DNA from 2 places in the Kitasatospora sp. NPDC048365 genome. Region 2 is predicted to be linked to the other one. Evidence: predicted binding sites of a transcription regulator. Region 2 holds the regulator's gene; the other holds the start of a gene.
What was found. Region 2 encodes HrcA, which represses chaperone genes, less so after heat shock. Its sites were predicted from a motif close to TTNGCACTCNGNNNNNCNGAGTGCNAA; they were not measured.

Region 1: ACGFX4_RS33550 (FmdB family zinc ribbon protein) is a predicted target of HrcA. The motif match lies at 5,856-5,882, and genes of this name have one in related genera.

Annotation. Positions count from the first base shown of each region.
Region 1 is NZ_JBICYJ010000046.1:81-7,572, reverse strand. Features, by position in the region: gene ACGFX4_RS33565 (penicillin acylase family protein) at 1-2,575, opposite strand, end outside; gene ACGFX4_RS33560 (potassium/proton antiporter) at 2,758-4,242, shown strand; gene ACGFX4_RS33555 (MFS transporter) at 4,491-5,786, shown strand; gene ACGFX4_RS33550 (FmdB family zinc ribbon protein) at 5,906-6,190, shown strand; gene ACGFX4_RS33545 (hypothetical protein) at 6,413-6,679, shown strand; gene mscL (large conductance mechanosensitive channel protein MscL) at 6,710-7,126, shown strand; gene ACGFX4_RS33535 (hypothetical protein) at 7,178-7,408, opposite strand.
Region 2 is NZ_JBICYJ010000015.1:115,312-122,803, reverse strand. Features, by position in the region: gene ACGFX4_RS17680 (DUF2785 domain-containing protein) at 1-146, opposite strand, end outside; gene ACGFX4_RS17675 (hypothetical protein) at 383-733, shown strand; gene ACGFX4_RS17670 (hypothetical protein) at 738-1,328, opposite strand; gene htpX (zinc metalloprotease HtpX) at 1,409-2,326, opposite strand; gene hrcA (heat-inducible transcriptional repressor HrcA) at 2,513-3,586, shown strand; gene dnaJ (molecular chaperone DnaJ) at 3,658-4,797, shown strand; gene ACGFX4_RS17650 (16S rRNA (uracil(1498)-N(3))-methyltransferase) at 4,889-5,638, shown strand; gene ACGFX4_RS17645 (PDZ domain-containing protein) at 5,702-7,492, shown strand, end outside.

The sequences.
Region 1 (7,492 bases), on a different contig from region 2:
TCCAGCGCGAGGCGTCGAAGTTGCTGAGGTCCACGACCATCCGCATCGACGGGATCCAGTCCACCTCGTACCCGGCGGCGGCGTTCCAGCCGGCCGCGTCGACCGCCGCGGTGCCGCCGGCCAGCTGGTACGGGCCGCGGTTGAGCAGCCTGTGCACCAGGCCGGAGGCGACCGACGACTCGTCGGTGCCGAGGGTGGGCTCCTTGAGGGTCAGCGTGTGCAGCCGGCCCCAGGTCCAGGTGGAGATGTCCTTGCCGAGCTTGGCGGTGAGCTCCTGGCGGGCGTCCTTCATCGCCTCGGCGAGCAGCTTGTCCATGCCCTTCTGCGGCAGGTGGTTGGAGTCGATGTACTCCCACCAGCTGCTGTCCGGCTGGGTGAGCTGCTGGCGGACGACCTCCATCCAGCGGTCGCCGCCGTCCGGCTGGGCCTGCGAGGGCTTGCGGGTGCCGCACTCGGTGACCGCCTGGGCGGCGCCGCCGACGGCGTCGTCGGGCAGCGTCGAGTCGCGCTTCTGACGGACCAGCAGGCAGTCGCCCTCGGCCCGCAGGTCGGCCGGGAACTTCTGGCCGTAGGCCAGGGTGAGCAGGTTGCGCCAGACCCCGTTGTAGTACGCGGCGGCCGCCGAGTCGGCGTCCTGCCGGTAGTTCCAGTCCTTCAGCAGGTCCTGGGCCTCGCGCACGTACGGGTCGTCGATCTGCACCTTGAGCAGCAGCGGGACCAGGGTCTTGGCCATCACGCTGGTGTCGTCCAGCTGGATCGCCTGCATGTCGTCCGGCGAGATCTTGCCGCCGTTCTTCAGCTTGTCCTGGATCTGGTCGCCGATCTCCTTGGCCCGGGTGCCGTACTCCCAGTCGGTGGTGAGCAGGAACGGGTAGCTCGCGTCGGCCACGGCCTGGTTGGCGGTGACGATGTAGCCGGAGGCGGGGTTGTAGCTGTACGGCAGCGACTTGAAGTCGATCGTGCCGGTCCACTTCCAGCTGGAGTCCCAGCCCGGCGCGGGCCAGCGGCCGTCGCCCTTGGCCCGGACCGGGATCACGCCGGGCGCCTGGTAGCCGATGTTGTTCTTGGTGTCGGCGTAGATCAGGTTCTGCGCGGGGACGGCGAAGTCCTTCGCGGCGGCCCGGAACTCGTCGAAGTCGCTCGCCCGGTTCAGCTTGAAGACGGCCTCCATGGTGGAGCCCGGGGTGAGCGCGGTCCACTGCAGGGCCACGCCGTAGCCGGCCGCCCGGTCCGGGGCGGCGTTGCCGGCCGGCGCGTACGTGCCGACCTTCTGCTGCTCCTCGCTCTGGTCGGAGATCAGCGGCAGGCCCTCGCGGGTGGAGCGGACGGTGATGGTGCGGTCCTCGCCGCCGGCGACCTTGATGGTCTCCTTGCGGGTGGTGAACGGCACGTCCTTGCCGTCCACCTGGTAGGTGTCCGGGCCGGTGACCTTCTCCAGGTACAGGTCGGTGACGTCGGCGCCGAGGTTGGTGAAGCCCCAGGCGATGTCCTTGTTGTGGCCGATCACCACGCCCGGCATGCCGGAGAAGGTGTAGCCCGCGGTGTCGAAGGTGCAGGCCTTGTTCAGCGCCCGGCAGTGCAGGCCCATCTGGTACCAGATGGACGGCATGCCGGGGCCCAGGTGCGGGTCGTTGGCCAGCAGCGGCAGGCCGGTGGTGGTGTTGGTGCCGCGCACCACCCAGGAGTTGGAACCGATGCCCTGGCCCTGCGGGCCGAGCAGCTGCGGCACCGCGGCGATCCGGTCGGCGAGGCCCTTGAGCACGCCCTGGGTCGCGGCGGCGGCCTGGACGGTGGGCGGGGTGGCGGCCGCGGCGCCGTCGGCCGGCTTGTAGGTGCCGTCGGTGCCGACCTTGCCGGTCTTCACGATGGTGCCGTTGCGGTCGTACGGGTACGCCGGGTAGAGCTGCTCGATCTTCTCCTTGGAGAAGTCCTGGGTGAGCAGCGAGCGGTCGATCTCCTCCTGGAGGTTGCCGGAGAGGTTCCAGGCCATCGCCTTGAGCCAGGCGACCGAGTCGACCGGGTCCCACTTCTCCGGCTGGTAGCCGCTGTTCACCACGCCGAGCAGGGCGTACTCCAGCGAGGCGCCGGCCCCGCCGGGGTGCTCGGCGAGCCAGGCGTTGACGCCCTCGCTGTAGGCCTGCAGGTTCTTCTTGGTGGACTCGGAGAGCAGCGTCGGGGAGTCCCACTCCTGCTGCGCGACCCGGCGCCAGCCCATGGTGCGCAGGAAGGAGTCGGTCTCCACCTGGCCGGAGCCGAACATCTCGGAGAGCCGGCCGGCGGTGATGTGCCGGCGGACGTCCATCTCCCAGAACCGGTCCTGGGCCTGGACGTAGCCCTGGGCCCGGAACAGGTCGGCGTCGCTGTCGGCGTACAGCTGCGGGATGCCGTTGGCGTCGCGCTTCACGTCCACCGGGGCGGCCATGCCGGGTACCCGAACGGTCCCCTCGACGTCGGGGAAGGAGGAGCGCACCGTGTCGACGGCCCACCAGCTGCCGCCGGCCGCGCCGGCCACCAGCAGGACGGCCAGCACGATCACGATCAGACGAGCGCGCCGGAACTTCTTCGAGCGGGGCATCCGAATCCTTGTGGCGAGGGTGACTGCGGCCGTGACAGTGCACCACATTAGGACGACGGGCCTGCACGAGGGGCACGGGGGAACCCCCTAGTTCAAAGATCAGGTAAAATGTTAGACTGGGTAACGTTTCATCCCTCCGCCCCACCGCCGCCGCCGTCCCTCCCCTGCCGAGGTGCCCCTGCGTGACCGTTGACCACCTGAACCAGTTCCTGCTCGAGGTTTCCGTGATCCTCCTGGTCGCGGTGGTCGCGGTGCGCATCTCCACCCGCTCGGGGCTCCCCTCGCTGCTGATCTACCTCGGCATCGGCGTCGCCCTCGGCCAGAACGGCCTCGGCGTCACCTTCAACAACGCCGAGCTGACCCAGGTGCTCGGCTACGCGGCCCTGGTGGTGATCCTCGCCGAGGGCGGTCTGAAGACCAGCTGGCAGGCGATAAAGCCGGTCATGCCGGCCGCCACCGCGCTCGCCACCCTCGGCGTCGCGGTCTCCGTCTTCGTCACCGCCGCCGGCGCGCACTGGCTGGTCGGCCTGGACTGGCGCACCTCGCTGCTGCTCGGCGCGATCGTCTCCTCCACCGACGCCGCCGCGGTCTTCTCGGTGCTGCGGATGGTGCCGCTGCCCAAGCGGCTGACCGGCCTGCTGGAGGCCGAGTCGGGCTTCAACGACGCCCCCGTGGTCATCCTGGTGGTCGCCTTCGCCACCGTCGGCGAGGCCGACGCCTGGTACGTCCTGGTCGGCACGATCATCGCCGAGCTGGCCGTCGGCGCGGTGGTCGGCTACGCGGTCGGCCGGATCGGCGCGTACGGCGTGCGCCGGGTCGCCCTGCCCTCCTCCGGCCTGTACCCGATCGCGGTGCTGGCGCTGATCGTGCTCGCCTACGCGGGCGGCGCGCTGCTGCACGCCTCCGGCTTCCTCGCCGCGTACGTGGCCTCGGTGGTGCTCGGCAACGCCAAGCTGCCGCACGGCCCGGCGGTCCGCGGCTTCGCCGACGGCCTGGCCTGGATCGGCCAGATCGGCATGTTCGTGATGCTCGGCCTGCTCTGCACCCCCGCCACCATGGGCAGCGCCGTGGTGCCCGCGCTGGTGGTCGGCGCGGTGCTGGTCTTCCTCGCCCGGCCCGCCTCGGTGCTGCTCACCATGACCCCGTTCCGAATGCCCTGGCGCGAGCAGGCCCTGCTCAGCTGGGCCGGGCTGCGCGGCGCGGTGCCCATCGTGCTGGCCACCATCCCGGTGGTCTACGGGGCCGAGTCGGCCCAGCAGGTCTTCAACGTGGTCTTCATCCTGGTCGTGGTCTTCACCCTGCTCCAGGGCCCCACCCTGCCGCTGGTCGCCCGCTGGCTGCGGATCGGCGAGGGCGACCTGGGTCAGGACCTCGGCATCGAGTCGGCGCCGCTGGAGAAGCTGCACGGCCAGCTGCTCTCGGTCGCGCTCGCCCCCGGCTCCCGGATGGCCGGCGTCGAGGTCGGCGAGCTGCGGCTGCCCAAGGGCGCCGCCGTCACCCTGGTGGTGCGCGAGGGCTCCAGCTTCGTCCCGGACAAGACCACCGTGCTGCGGCCCGCCGACGAACTGCTCGTGGTCACCACCGACGAGGTCGCCGAGGCCGCCGAGAAGCGGCTGCGCGCGGTCGACCGCGGCGGCAAGCTGGCCGGGTGGCTGAACGGTCGGTGACGATGTTCACCTTGCATTGGCAGGACGTTTCGGGCAGCAGCCGGTATAATGAAGGTATACATCTGACGATTGCATCCGTACCACCTGCCTGATGCAGAGTCGGCGCGACCGCTCGGCGGCCCGGCCCGGTGACCTTCCCGGCCGAGGTATCTACCCCGGTCGACGCGCGAGAGGACGACTCTCGGCGCGCGTCCGGGCCCCACCCTCGGCCCCCGGTCCGCGCTACCAGGCGGCAGAGAGGACCGACCGTGGCGGCCCGCCGAACGGTCGACAACCCCACCCGCAACCGCGCCGGCTACGGCACGCTGCTGCGCACCCCCGGCGCCCGGACCTTCCTGGTCCCCGCCTTCGCCGCCCGCCTGCCCTACGCCATGCTGAGCCTCGGCATCGTGCTGTTGGTGCTGGACACCCACGGCTCCTACGGCCTGGCCGGCGCCGTCGCGGCGGCGTCCGCCGTCGCCCAGGCGCTGGTCGGCCCGCAGACCGGCCGGCTCGCCGACCGCTACGGGCAGTCCGCCGTGCTGGTCCCCGGCGTCCTGGTGCACGCCGTGTCGGTCGGTGCGCTGATCGCCCTGGCCCTCGGCCACGCCCCGACCTGGACGCTCTTCCTGGCCGCCGTCCCGGCCGGCGCCTCGGTGCCGCAGATCGGCGCCATGGTCCGCGCCCGCTGGGTGGCCAAGCTGGCCGACGACCCGGCCAGGCTCAACACCGCCTTCGCCTTCGAGTCGGTCACCGACGAGTTCACCTTCGTGATCGGCCCGGTGCTCGCCACCGCGATCGCCACCGGAATCTCCCCCGCCACCGGCCTGGTCGCCGAGGCCGTGCTCACCGTGGCCGGCGGCCTGGCCTTCGCCGCCCAGCGCTCCACCGCGCCCGCGCTGAAGCTCCCCGCGGCCGGCACCCGGCGCGAGTCCGCGCTGGCCGCCCCCGGCGTGCGGCTGCTGGTCGGAGCCTTCCTCGGCGTCGGCACCGTCTTCGGCGCGATGCAGGTCTCGGTCACCGCCTTCGCCGAGTCGGCCGGCCGGGCCGGGACGAGCGGCATCGTGTACGGCGTCTTCGCCGGCGGCTCGATGCTGGCCGGCGTGCTCTACGGCATGATCGCCTGGCGGCACTCGGCCCGGCAGCGGATGCTCGGCTGCTACGCGCTGCTGGTGCTCGGCTGCTCCACCCTGTGGGCGATGCCCAATCTGGTCGCCCTCGCGATCGCCGGACTCTTCTGCGGCCTCGCCATCGCGCCCACCCTGATCACCGGCTACACCCTGGTCGAGACCCTGGTCGGCGACGGCGCCAAGACCGAGGCCTTCACCTGGCTGACCGGCGCGATCGGCCTCGGCCTGGCGGCCGGCTCGACCGCCGCCGGCCAGCTGATCGACCACGGCGGGCCCTCGGCCGGCTTCCTGGTCCCGGTGGTCGGCTCCGGGCTCGGCCTGGTGGCGCTCGTCACGATGCGCCGTCTGCTGGTGGCCCCGGGCAGCTCGGGCCGTACCGTTGCCAGGAGCGTCCCGCTCAGGCCGCAGCCGGTCGGCGCCGCCTCGCGCGGCTGACCGCGCGATCGGGCGATCACGCGGCCGACGCTGGACTGACGCGGCGGAATGCCGCATCATGGACCGTTGTTAGCACTCATCAGGTGAGAGTGCCAGGGGGAGTGCAGGAGGAAGAGCAAGTGCCCACGTACCAGTACCAGTGCACCGAGTGCGGCAACGGCCTCGAGGCGGTGCAGAAGTTCAGCGACGACGCGCTGACCACGTGCCCCGACTGCCAGGGGAAGCTCCGCAAGGTCTTCTCGGCCGTGGGCGTGGTCTTCAAGGGCTCGGGCTTCTACCGCACCGACAGCCGCTCCTCGTCGAGCAGCTCGGTGGGCGCCTCGTCCTCCTCGACCGCCTCCACCCCCTCGTCGACGCCCTCCTCCTCGTCGTCGTCGACGTCCTCCGCTCCCGCCGCGAGCTGAGCAAAGCCTTTCCGGAACCCGGTGGTGCCTGCTGGCACCACCGGGTTCCGCGTTTTCTCCCCCCGCTCGCACCGTTCTCACCCGGGTGGGGGACTCCGGTTGTCCACAAGGCCGGTTTTTCCACAGGAAATCGGCGGGCCCTGGGCCGGGTCGACACCCGGCCGCACTCTGGTTCCGCGCCCCCGGCCGGGGGCGCTCCGACCGGAGAAATGCGGTGCCGCCATGACCATGTACCTCGTTCCCCCGCTGCCCGCGACCGCCGTGCCACCGCGCCGCGACATCCCGCCGTTCCCGCCGATCCGGCGCGGCGGTGGCGGCCGCCACCGGCTGCAGCACGCGGTCCGGCGCAGGCCCGGGGTGCTGGTCACCGGGCTGATCGCGGCCCTCACCGCGCTGGCGGCCGGCCCGCTGCGACCCGGCCCACCGCCCGCGGCGCCGCCCGCCGGCTGCGCCGCCGCGTCAACCGGAAAGATCGGATTTCACCCGTAACCTCACCGGGCTGACGCCGTTCAGCGCAGCATGAAGGGCTTCAAGGAATTCCTGCTCCGCGGCAATGTCATCGACCTGGCCGTGGCGGTCGTGATCGGCGCCGCATTCACCAACATCGTCAACGCCTTCGTCAAGGGCATCATCGACCCCCTGGTCGGCGCCTTCGGCAGCAAGGACCTGGCCGCGTACAGCTCCTGCATCAAGGGGCCGTGCGTGGTGGACCCCTCGGGGAACGTCACCTCGGGCATCCGGATCCTCTGGGGATCGGTGCTCAGCGCCGCGCTGAGCTTCCTGATCACCGCCGCGGTCGTCTACTTCCTGCTGATCCTGCCGATGAACCACTTCATGGCCAAGCGCAAGACCGTCGAGGAGGAGGCGCTGGAGGCCGAGGCCAAGGAGGTCGAGCTGCTCACCCAGATCCGCGACGCCCTGACCAGCAGCCGCTGAGGCCCCGTCCCCGCACCCGTCAGGCCCCCCGCGTCACTCCCCGCTCCCCCGTCAGTCCCCGTGGTGCGGGGGCCGCTGGCTCAGGTACCAGTCCAGCCCGCGCTCCCGCCCACCGTTCCCGCCGCCGCCCGCCGGGCCGCCCCAGCCCTGGTCGGTGTCGTCACTGGTCTGCCGCTCCAGCGGATCCCCGAAGACCAGCCTGGCCTTCGCGGCCCCGGCCGCAGCGGCCGCCTCGTCCGTCCGGGCCTTCTCGTCGTCCCGGTCCCCGGTCCGCTCACTCATCGCCAGTCCTCACTCGTTCCCGACCCTCTCCCCCAGCGTAGGCCCGCACGCCGCGGGGGGGGGGGGGGGGGGGGGGGGGGGGGG
Region 2 (7,492 bases):
GGCGCCAGCTCGGGCACCCAGCGCGCCAGCAGCGGGTAGGCCCGCTCGTCGCGCTCCACCGGGTCGGGCGAGCGCAGTGCGGCACTCGCCACCGCGACGGACTCGGCGGAGGGGGCGGCGGCTTCCAGAAGGTCCCAATCGGTCACGGGCGGACTCTAGTCCGGCCGGGGAAGCGGCGGCGAGGGAATACCCGGAGGCGGGCGGCGGCCCGCGACGCGGCCCGTCGATACTTCTCGGTGTGACGGAACCGGACGAAGCGACGGGTGGGCCCCTGGAGTGGGGCGTGGTGGCCAATGTGGCCCGGTCGACCACGCACGGGCCCGGCGGTGCCCGAACGGAGTCGGGGCTGAAGCACTTCGCTCCGGGGGCGAGGCTGTGGGTGGTGCCTCCCCGCTACGCGGACGAGGACGAGCAGGTGCAGGTGATCGGGGTCCACCGCGGTGGGCGCAGGCGGCAGATCTCCCTGATCATTTTCCGGCGGCACCTGGAGAACTTCCGGGTCAAGGGCGTCCACAGCCCGGCGGTGCAGAGGGTGCGGGCGGACGGCTGGTACTGGGGCTGGAACCGGGTGTGGTGCTGTCCGGAGCTGGCGCAGCCCTGGGTGGACCGGTGGAACGCGCTGGCCGCCGGCCTGCCGGCGCCCGACTTCCCGCCGTGGCCGGCCCGCTCCACGGTCGCCCCGGACGCGGGCCCGTGCCCGCACCTGCCACCGGCCCGGCCCGGGCCGGCGTGAGGGGCTAGTCCGTCAGGCCCGGGGCGCCCCAGACGGGGAACCAGCGGGAGAGGTCCTGTTCGACCCGGAGGTCGTTGGTGAGCAGGCCCTTGGCCTGGAGCTCGACCGGGCTGTTGCGCTTCTCGCCGCCGCCCGGCATCGGGGCGAACGGGTAGAAGGTGCCGCGCTTGTAGAGGTAGACCAGGCCGAGGGACTGCCCCGCGGGGTTGCGGAACGCGACGATCGAGCAGAGCAGCTGCGGTCCGAAGCCGTTCGCCTCCAGCTCGCTGTTGACCGCGTGCAGGTCGTTGACCAGGTCGGCGATCTCCTCGGGGGTGTGGCGGGCGAGCAGCCAGGTGTAGCCGTAGGAGTCCTGGGAGACCTCGACCGGGACGCCGCCGCGCGCGGTGTCGGCGTCCAGGAGCTCGCGGACCTGCGTCTGGACGTCGGCGAACGCCCCGCCCTCGACGGCGGCGAAGCACACCGACCCGAGACCGGTCGGCCGGAAGCCGGACGCGGCCTCCAGGGTGAGCGCGGCGGAGGGGACGGCGAACAGCTGGTCCAGGTCGGGCTTGACCGGCTTGGAGCGGCCGAACAGGGCGTCCAGGAATCCCATCTCAGGTCCTCTCGGGTCCGCGAGGACCGATCCTCGCGGATCGGGGCTCGGTGGCCGGGCCGGCCGGGTTCAGGTCGGCTTCAGTGGCCGAGTTCGGTGGAGATCTTCTCCAGCTGCTCCAGCCGCCGCTCCAGCGTCGGGTGGGTGGAGAACAGCTGGCCGGCGGCCTCGCGGGCGCTCAGCGCGGGGGCGAAGTAGAAGGCGTTGTACGGCTGGGCCTGGCGCAGGTCCTTGGTGGGGATGGCGGCGATCTGCCCGCTGACCTTGGTCAGGGCGGAGGCCAGCGCGCTGGGCCGGCCGGTCAGCTGGGCGGCGGCCCGGTCGGCGGCGAGTTCCCGGTAGCGGGAGAGCAGCCGGGTGAGCAGGAAGCTGATCGCGTACACCACCATGGCCACCAGCGGGACGATCAGTGCCGCGATTGCGGCGTTGGAGTCGTTGCTGTTCCGGTTGGAGCCGACGAATCCGCCGTACAGGGCCATCCGGGTGATCGCCCCGGCCAGCACGCCCAGGAATCCGGCCACCGTCATCACCGCGACGTCCCGGTGGGCGACGTGCGAGAGCTCGTGGGCGAGGACGCCCTCCAGCTCCTCCGGTTCGAGCCGGCGCAGCAGGCCGGTGGTGACGCAGACCACGGACTTCTCGGGTTTGCGGCCGGTGGCGAAGGCGTTCGGCATGTCGTTGTCGGCGACCGCCACCCGGGGTTTGGGCATGTCGGCCAGGGCGCAGAGCCGGTCGACGGCGCCGTGCAGCTGCGGGTACTGCTCGGGCGTCACCTCGTGGGCGCCCATCGCCCGTTCGGTGATCTTGTCGCTGAACCAGAACTGGGCGACGAACAGGCCGCCCGAGATCAGGACGATCAGCGGCCACGCGCCGCGCAGCAGCACGATCAGCAGCCCGGTGAAACCCACGTACACCAGGCCGATCAGGAACATCGTGGTGACCATCCGCCCGGTCAGGCCGCGGTCGGGCGCGAACCGGGAGTGCTGTGACGTCGACATCGCCGCTTCCTCCTCAGGTGCCTTCTGACTTCGATGCTGCCACTCGGACGAGGATCACGTGGCCGGGCCGTTCCTGCCGTCGGACCCGGGCCTTACACTGGCTGGTACGGTCCTGGCACTCTGCCTTCCGGAGTGCCAGACGGGGGACGGCTACCAGGTCAACGGACGAAGACGGAGGTGCGTGCCATGCCCGAGGACGGCAAGCCCGAGGCTCGGCGGTTCGACGCCCGCCCGTCTGTCCGCCCGCTCGACGAGCGGCGGCTCGCGGTGCTGCGCGCGATCGTCCAGGACTACGTGGGCACCGAGGAGCCGGTCGGCTCCAAGGCCCTGGTCGAGCGGCACAACCTGGGCGTCTCCCCGGCCACCGTGCGCAACGACATGGCCGCGCTGGAGGAGGACGGGTACATCCAGCAGCCGCACACCAGCGCGGGCCGGATCCCCACCGACAAGGGCTACCGGCTGTTCGTCGACCGGCTCGCCGAGGTCAAGCCGATGTCCGCGCCCGAGCGGCGCGCCATCCGGCACTTCCTGGAGGGCGCCGTCGACCTGGACGACGTGGTCGCCCGCACGGTGCGGCTGCTCGCCCAGCTGACCCGGCAGGTCGCCGTCGTCCAGTACCCCTCGCTGACCCGCTCCACGGTGCGGCACATCGAGTTGGTCGCCATCACCCCGACCAAGCTGATGCTGGTGCTGATCACCAACACCGGCCGGGTCGAGCAGCGGCTGGTCGACTGTCCCGGCACGGTGGGCGAGACCCTGCTCGGCGACCTGCGCGCCAAGCTCAACGGCATGGCCGGCGGCTGTCCGCTGCCCGAGGTCCCGGTGATCCTGGAGGATCTGCCGTCCGGCTTCGAGCAGGTCGAACGGCCGATCGTCAGCGCCGTGCTCGCCACCCTCTTCGAGACCCTCGCCGAGCAGAACGAGGAGCGGATCATGCTGGCGGGTACCGCCAACCTGACCCGCTTCGGCCACGACTTCCCGCTCACCGTCCAGCCCGTGCTGGAGGCGCTCGAGGAGCAGGTCGTCCTGCTCCGCCTCCTGGGTGAGACGGCGGAGTCCGGGATGACGGTCCGGATCGGCCACGAGATCGCGTACGAGGGGCTCAATTCCACCTCGATGGTCTCGGTCGGTTACGGTTCGGGCGACCAGAGCGTGGCAAAGCTCGGGGTGATCGGTCCGACCCGGATGGATTACCCGGGCACAATGGGGGCGGTGCGAGCGGTGGCACGGTACGTGGGTCAGATCCTGGCCGAGTCGTAGCAGGGATGCCGGTCAGAGCCGGCGCAGTCGATCGCAAGCACTTCTAGAGGCGGAACAAACCGGAGCATTTGGTGGCCACGGACTACTACGCGGTACTCGGCGTCCGACGCGACGCGGGGCAGGACGAGATCAAGAAGGCGTTCCGACGCCTCGCACGCGAACTGCACCCGGACGTCAACCCCGACCCGAAGACGCAGGAGCGGTTCAAGGAGATCAACGCCGCCTACGAGGTGCTCTCCGATCCGCAGAAGCGCCAGGTCTACGACCTCGGCGGCGACCCGCTGTCGCCCAACGGCGGCGGCGCGGGCGGGTTCGGCGCGGGCGCGGCGGGCTTCGGCTTCTCCGACATCATGGACGCCTTCTTCGGCGCCGCCTCCGGCCAGCGCGGTCCGCGCTCCCGGACGCGCCGCGGCCAGGACGCCATGATCCGCCTGGAGATCACCCTGGAGGAGGCCGCCTTCGGCACCACCAAGGAACTCCAGGTCGACACCGCCGTCACCTGCACCACCTGCAACGGCGAGGGCGCCGCCCCCGGCACCTCCGCGCAGACCTGTGACATGTGTCGCGGCAAGGGCGAGGTCTCCCAGGTCACCCGGTCCTTCCTGGGCCAGGTCATGACCTCCCGCCCCTGCCCGCAGTGCCAGGGCTTCGGCACCGTGGTGCCCACCCCGTGCCCCGAGTGCGCCGGCGACGGCCGCGTCCGGGCCCGCCGCACGCTGACCGTGAAGATCCCCGCCGGTGTCGACAACGGCACCCGGATCCAGCTGGCCGGCGAGGGCGAGGTCGGCCCCGGCGGCGGCCCCGCCGGTGACCTCTACGTCGAGATCGCCGAGACCGCCCACCAGGTGTTCCAGCGGCGCGGGGACGACCTGCACTGCACGGTGACCATCCCGATGACCGCCGCCGCGCTCGGCACCCAGGTGCCGCTGCAGACCCTCGACGGGCTGGAGGAGGTCGACATCCGGCCCGGCACCCAGAGCGGCCAGTCGATCCCGCTGCACGGTCGCGGCATCACGCACCTGCGCGGGGGCGGCCGGGGCGACCTGATAGTGCATGTCGAGGTGCAGACGCCGACCAAGCTCGACCCGGAGCAGGAGGAGCTGCTGCGGCGGCTCTCCATGCTGCGCGGGGAGGAGCGTCCGTCGGGCCAGTTCGCGCCGGGCCAGCAGGGGCTGTTCTCCCGCCTGAAGGACGCCTTCAACGGCCGGTAGGAGCTCGTTCCAGGGGCTCGGGGAACTGTGAGGTCGGCCTCGCAGTTCCCCGAGCCCTGTTGTCGTTACGCATCGAGAGAGGTACTTCGTCATGACTGCGCCGGTGTTCGTCGTCGAGACCGCCCTGCTGGCCGGGGTCGCGCCGGGGGCGACGGTGCGTCTGGAGGGGGCGGAGGGGCGGCACGCCGTTGCGGTGAAGCGGCTGGAGGCCGGTGAGGCGGTGACGCTGGCGGACGGGCTGGGGCTCGGCGTGTTCGGGACGGTCGCCGCCGTGCACGGCAAGGACGCGCTGGACGTCGCCGTGGCGGAGGTCCGCGAGGAGCCGGAGCCGAGCCCGCGGATCGTCGTGGTGCAGGCCCTGCCGAAGGGCGACCGCGGTGAGCTGGCCGTCGAGACGATGACCGAGGTCGGCGTGGACGTGGTGATCCCGTGGTCGGCGTCCCGGTGCATCACCCAGTGGAAGGGCGACCGGGGCGCCAAGGCGCTGGCCAAGTGGCGGGCGACCGCGCGGGAGGCGGGCAAGCAGTCGCGGCGGCTGCGCTTCCCCGAGGTGCGCGAGGCGATGACGACCCGTCAGCTGGTCCCGTTGCTGGAGCAGGCGGCGCTGGCCGCGGTGCTGCACGAGGAGGGCGCGGCACCGCTGGCCGCGGCGGAGCTGCCGGTCGGCGGGGACATCGTGCTGGTCGTCGGCCCGGAGGGCGGGGTCGCCCCGGAGGAGCTGGCGGCCTTCGCCGAGGCGGGTGCGCAGCCGTACCGGCTCGGGCCGTCGGTGCTGCGGACGTCCACGGCGGGTGTCGCGGCGGGCGCCCTGCTGCTGGGCCGCACCGGCCGCTGGGCGTAGCGCGCCGTTCCGGAACGCCGGAATTCGTGGCCGGACCGTCCCCGGCTGCCTATGGTGGCGGATGTGACAGATTCTCAGCGCGGCTACCTGCGCCATCCCCATGTGCACGGTGACCTGGTCACCTTCGTTGCCGAGGACGATGTCTGGCTGGCCCCGGTGGCGGGTGGGCGGGCCTGGCGGCTGACGGCGGACCAGGTGCCGGTGGCGCACCCGAGGTTCTCGCCGGACGGTCGGCACATCGCCTTCACCTCGATGCGGGACGGCGCGCCGGAGGTGCACGTCGCGCCGGTGGACGGCGGCCCGTCCCGGCGCCTGACGTTCTGGGGCAGCCCGTTCACGGCGGTGCGCGGCTGGACGGCGGACGGCCGGCCGGTGGCGACGACCACCGGCGGGCAGGCGACGATCCGCCGCACCTGGGCGTTCGCCGTGCCGCTGGACGGCGGCCCCGCCGAGCGGCTGCCGTACGGCCCGGTGAGCGGGCTGGCGCAGGAGCCGGGCGGGGAGCGGACGCTGCTGGTGTCGGCGTTCGGCCGGGAGCCCGCGATGTGGAAGCGCTACCGCGGCGGGCAGACGGGCAAGCTGTGGATCGGTACGACGGAGTTCGCCCGGCTGCACGCGGACCTGGACGGGCACCTGGAGTCGCCGCTGTGGGTGGGCGAGCGGGTGGCGTTCCTGTCGGACCACGAGGGCGTCGGGCAGCTGTACTCCAGCCTTCCCGACGGCGGTGACCTGCGCCGGCACACGGACGGCGGGTTCTACGCCCGCGGCGCGTCCACCGACGGCACCCGGGTGGTCTGGTACAGCGCCGGTGACGTCTGGCTGCTGGACGACCTGCGGGGCGCCGAACCGCGCCGGCTGGAGCTCACCCCGGCGGGGCCCCGGACGCTGCGCCAGCCGCGGCCGGTGTCGGCGGGCGGCCGGATCGACTCGGTCGCCCCGGACCGGACCGGCCGGGCCAGCGCCGTGGTGGTGCGCGGCACCGTGCACTGGCTGACCCACCGGGAGGGCCCGTCCCGGGTGCTGGACGAGACGGCCGGGGTGCGGGCCCGGCAGGTGCGGGTGGTGCCCGGCGAGGACGGCGGGCAGGGCGCGGTGTGGGTGACCGACGCCGAGGGTGACGACGCGATCGAGTACGCGCCCGCCGTACTGGGGGCCGAGCGGCGGCGGCTGGCCGCCGGGCGGCTCGGCCGGGTCCGGGCCCTGGAGGTCTCCCCGGACGGCAGGCTGCTGGCGGTCGCCGCGCACGACGGCCGGGTGCTGCTGGTCGCGCTGAGCGACGGCGCGGTGCACGAGCTGGCCCGCAGCGGCGACGGCGAGGTGAGCGGGCTGGTGTTCAGCCCGGACTCGGCGTGGCTGGCCTGGTCGCAGCCGGTGCTCGGCCCGTGGGCGCTGCGCCAGATCATGCTGGCCGACCTGACCTCACGGACCGTCAGCGAGGCGACCCCGCAGCGCTTCCACGACTACTCGCCGGCCTTCACCGCGGACGGGAAGCACCTGGCGTTCCTGTCGGTGCGCAACTTCGACCCGGTGTACGACGCGCACGTCTTCGACCTGTCCTTCCCGGCGGGCACCCGGCCGTACCTGATCACGCTGGCGGCCGACACCCCGTCGCCGTTCGGCCCGCAGCGGGCCGGGCTCGGCCTCGGCGGGGACGAGGACGAGCCGAAGGACGAGAAGAAGGACGAGGCCTCCGCGCACCCGGCGACCCGGGTGGACCTGGACGGGATCGCCGACCGGATCGTCCCCTTCCCGGTGGAGGGCGGCCGGTTCGGCTCGCTGCGGGCCGCCAAGGACGGCGTGCTGTGGACCCGGCTCCCGTTCGTCGGCGAGCTCGGCGACACCGCGTCCTCGCTG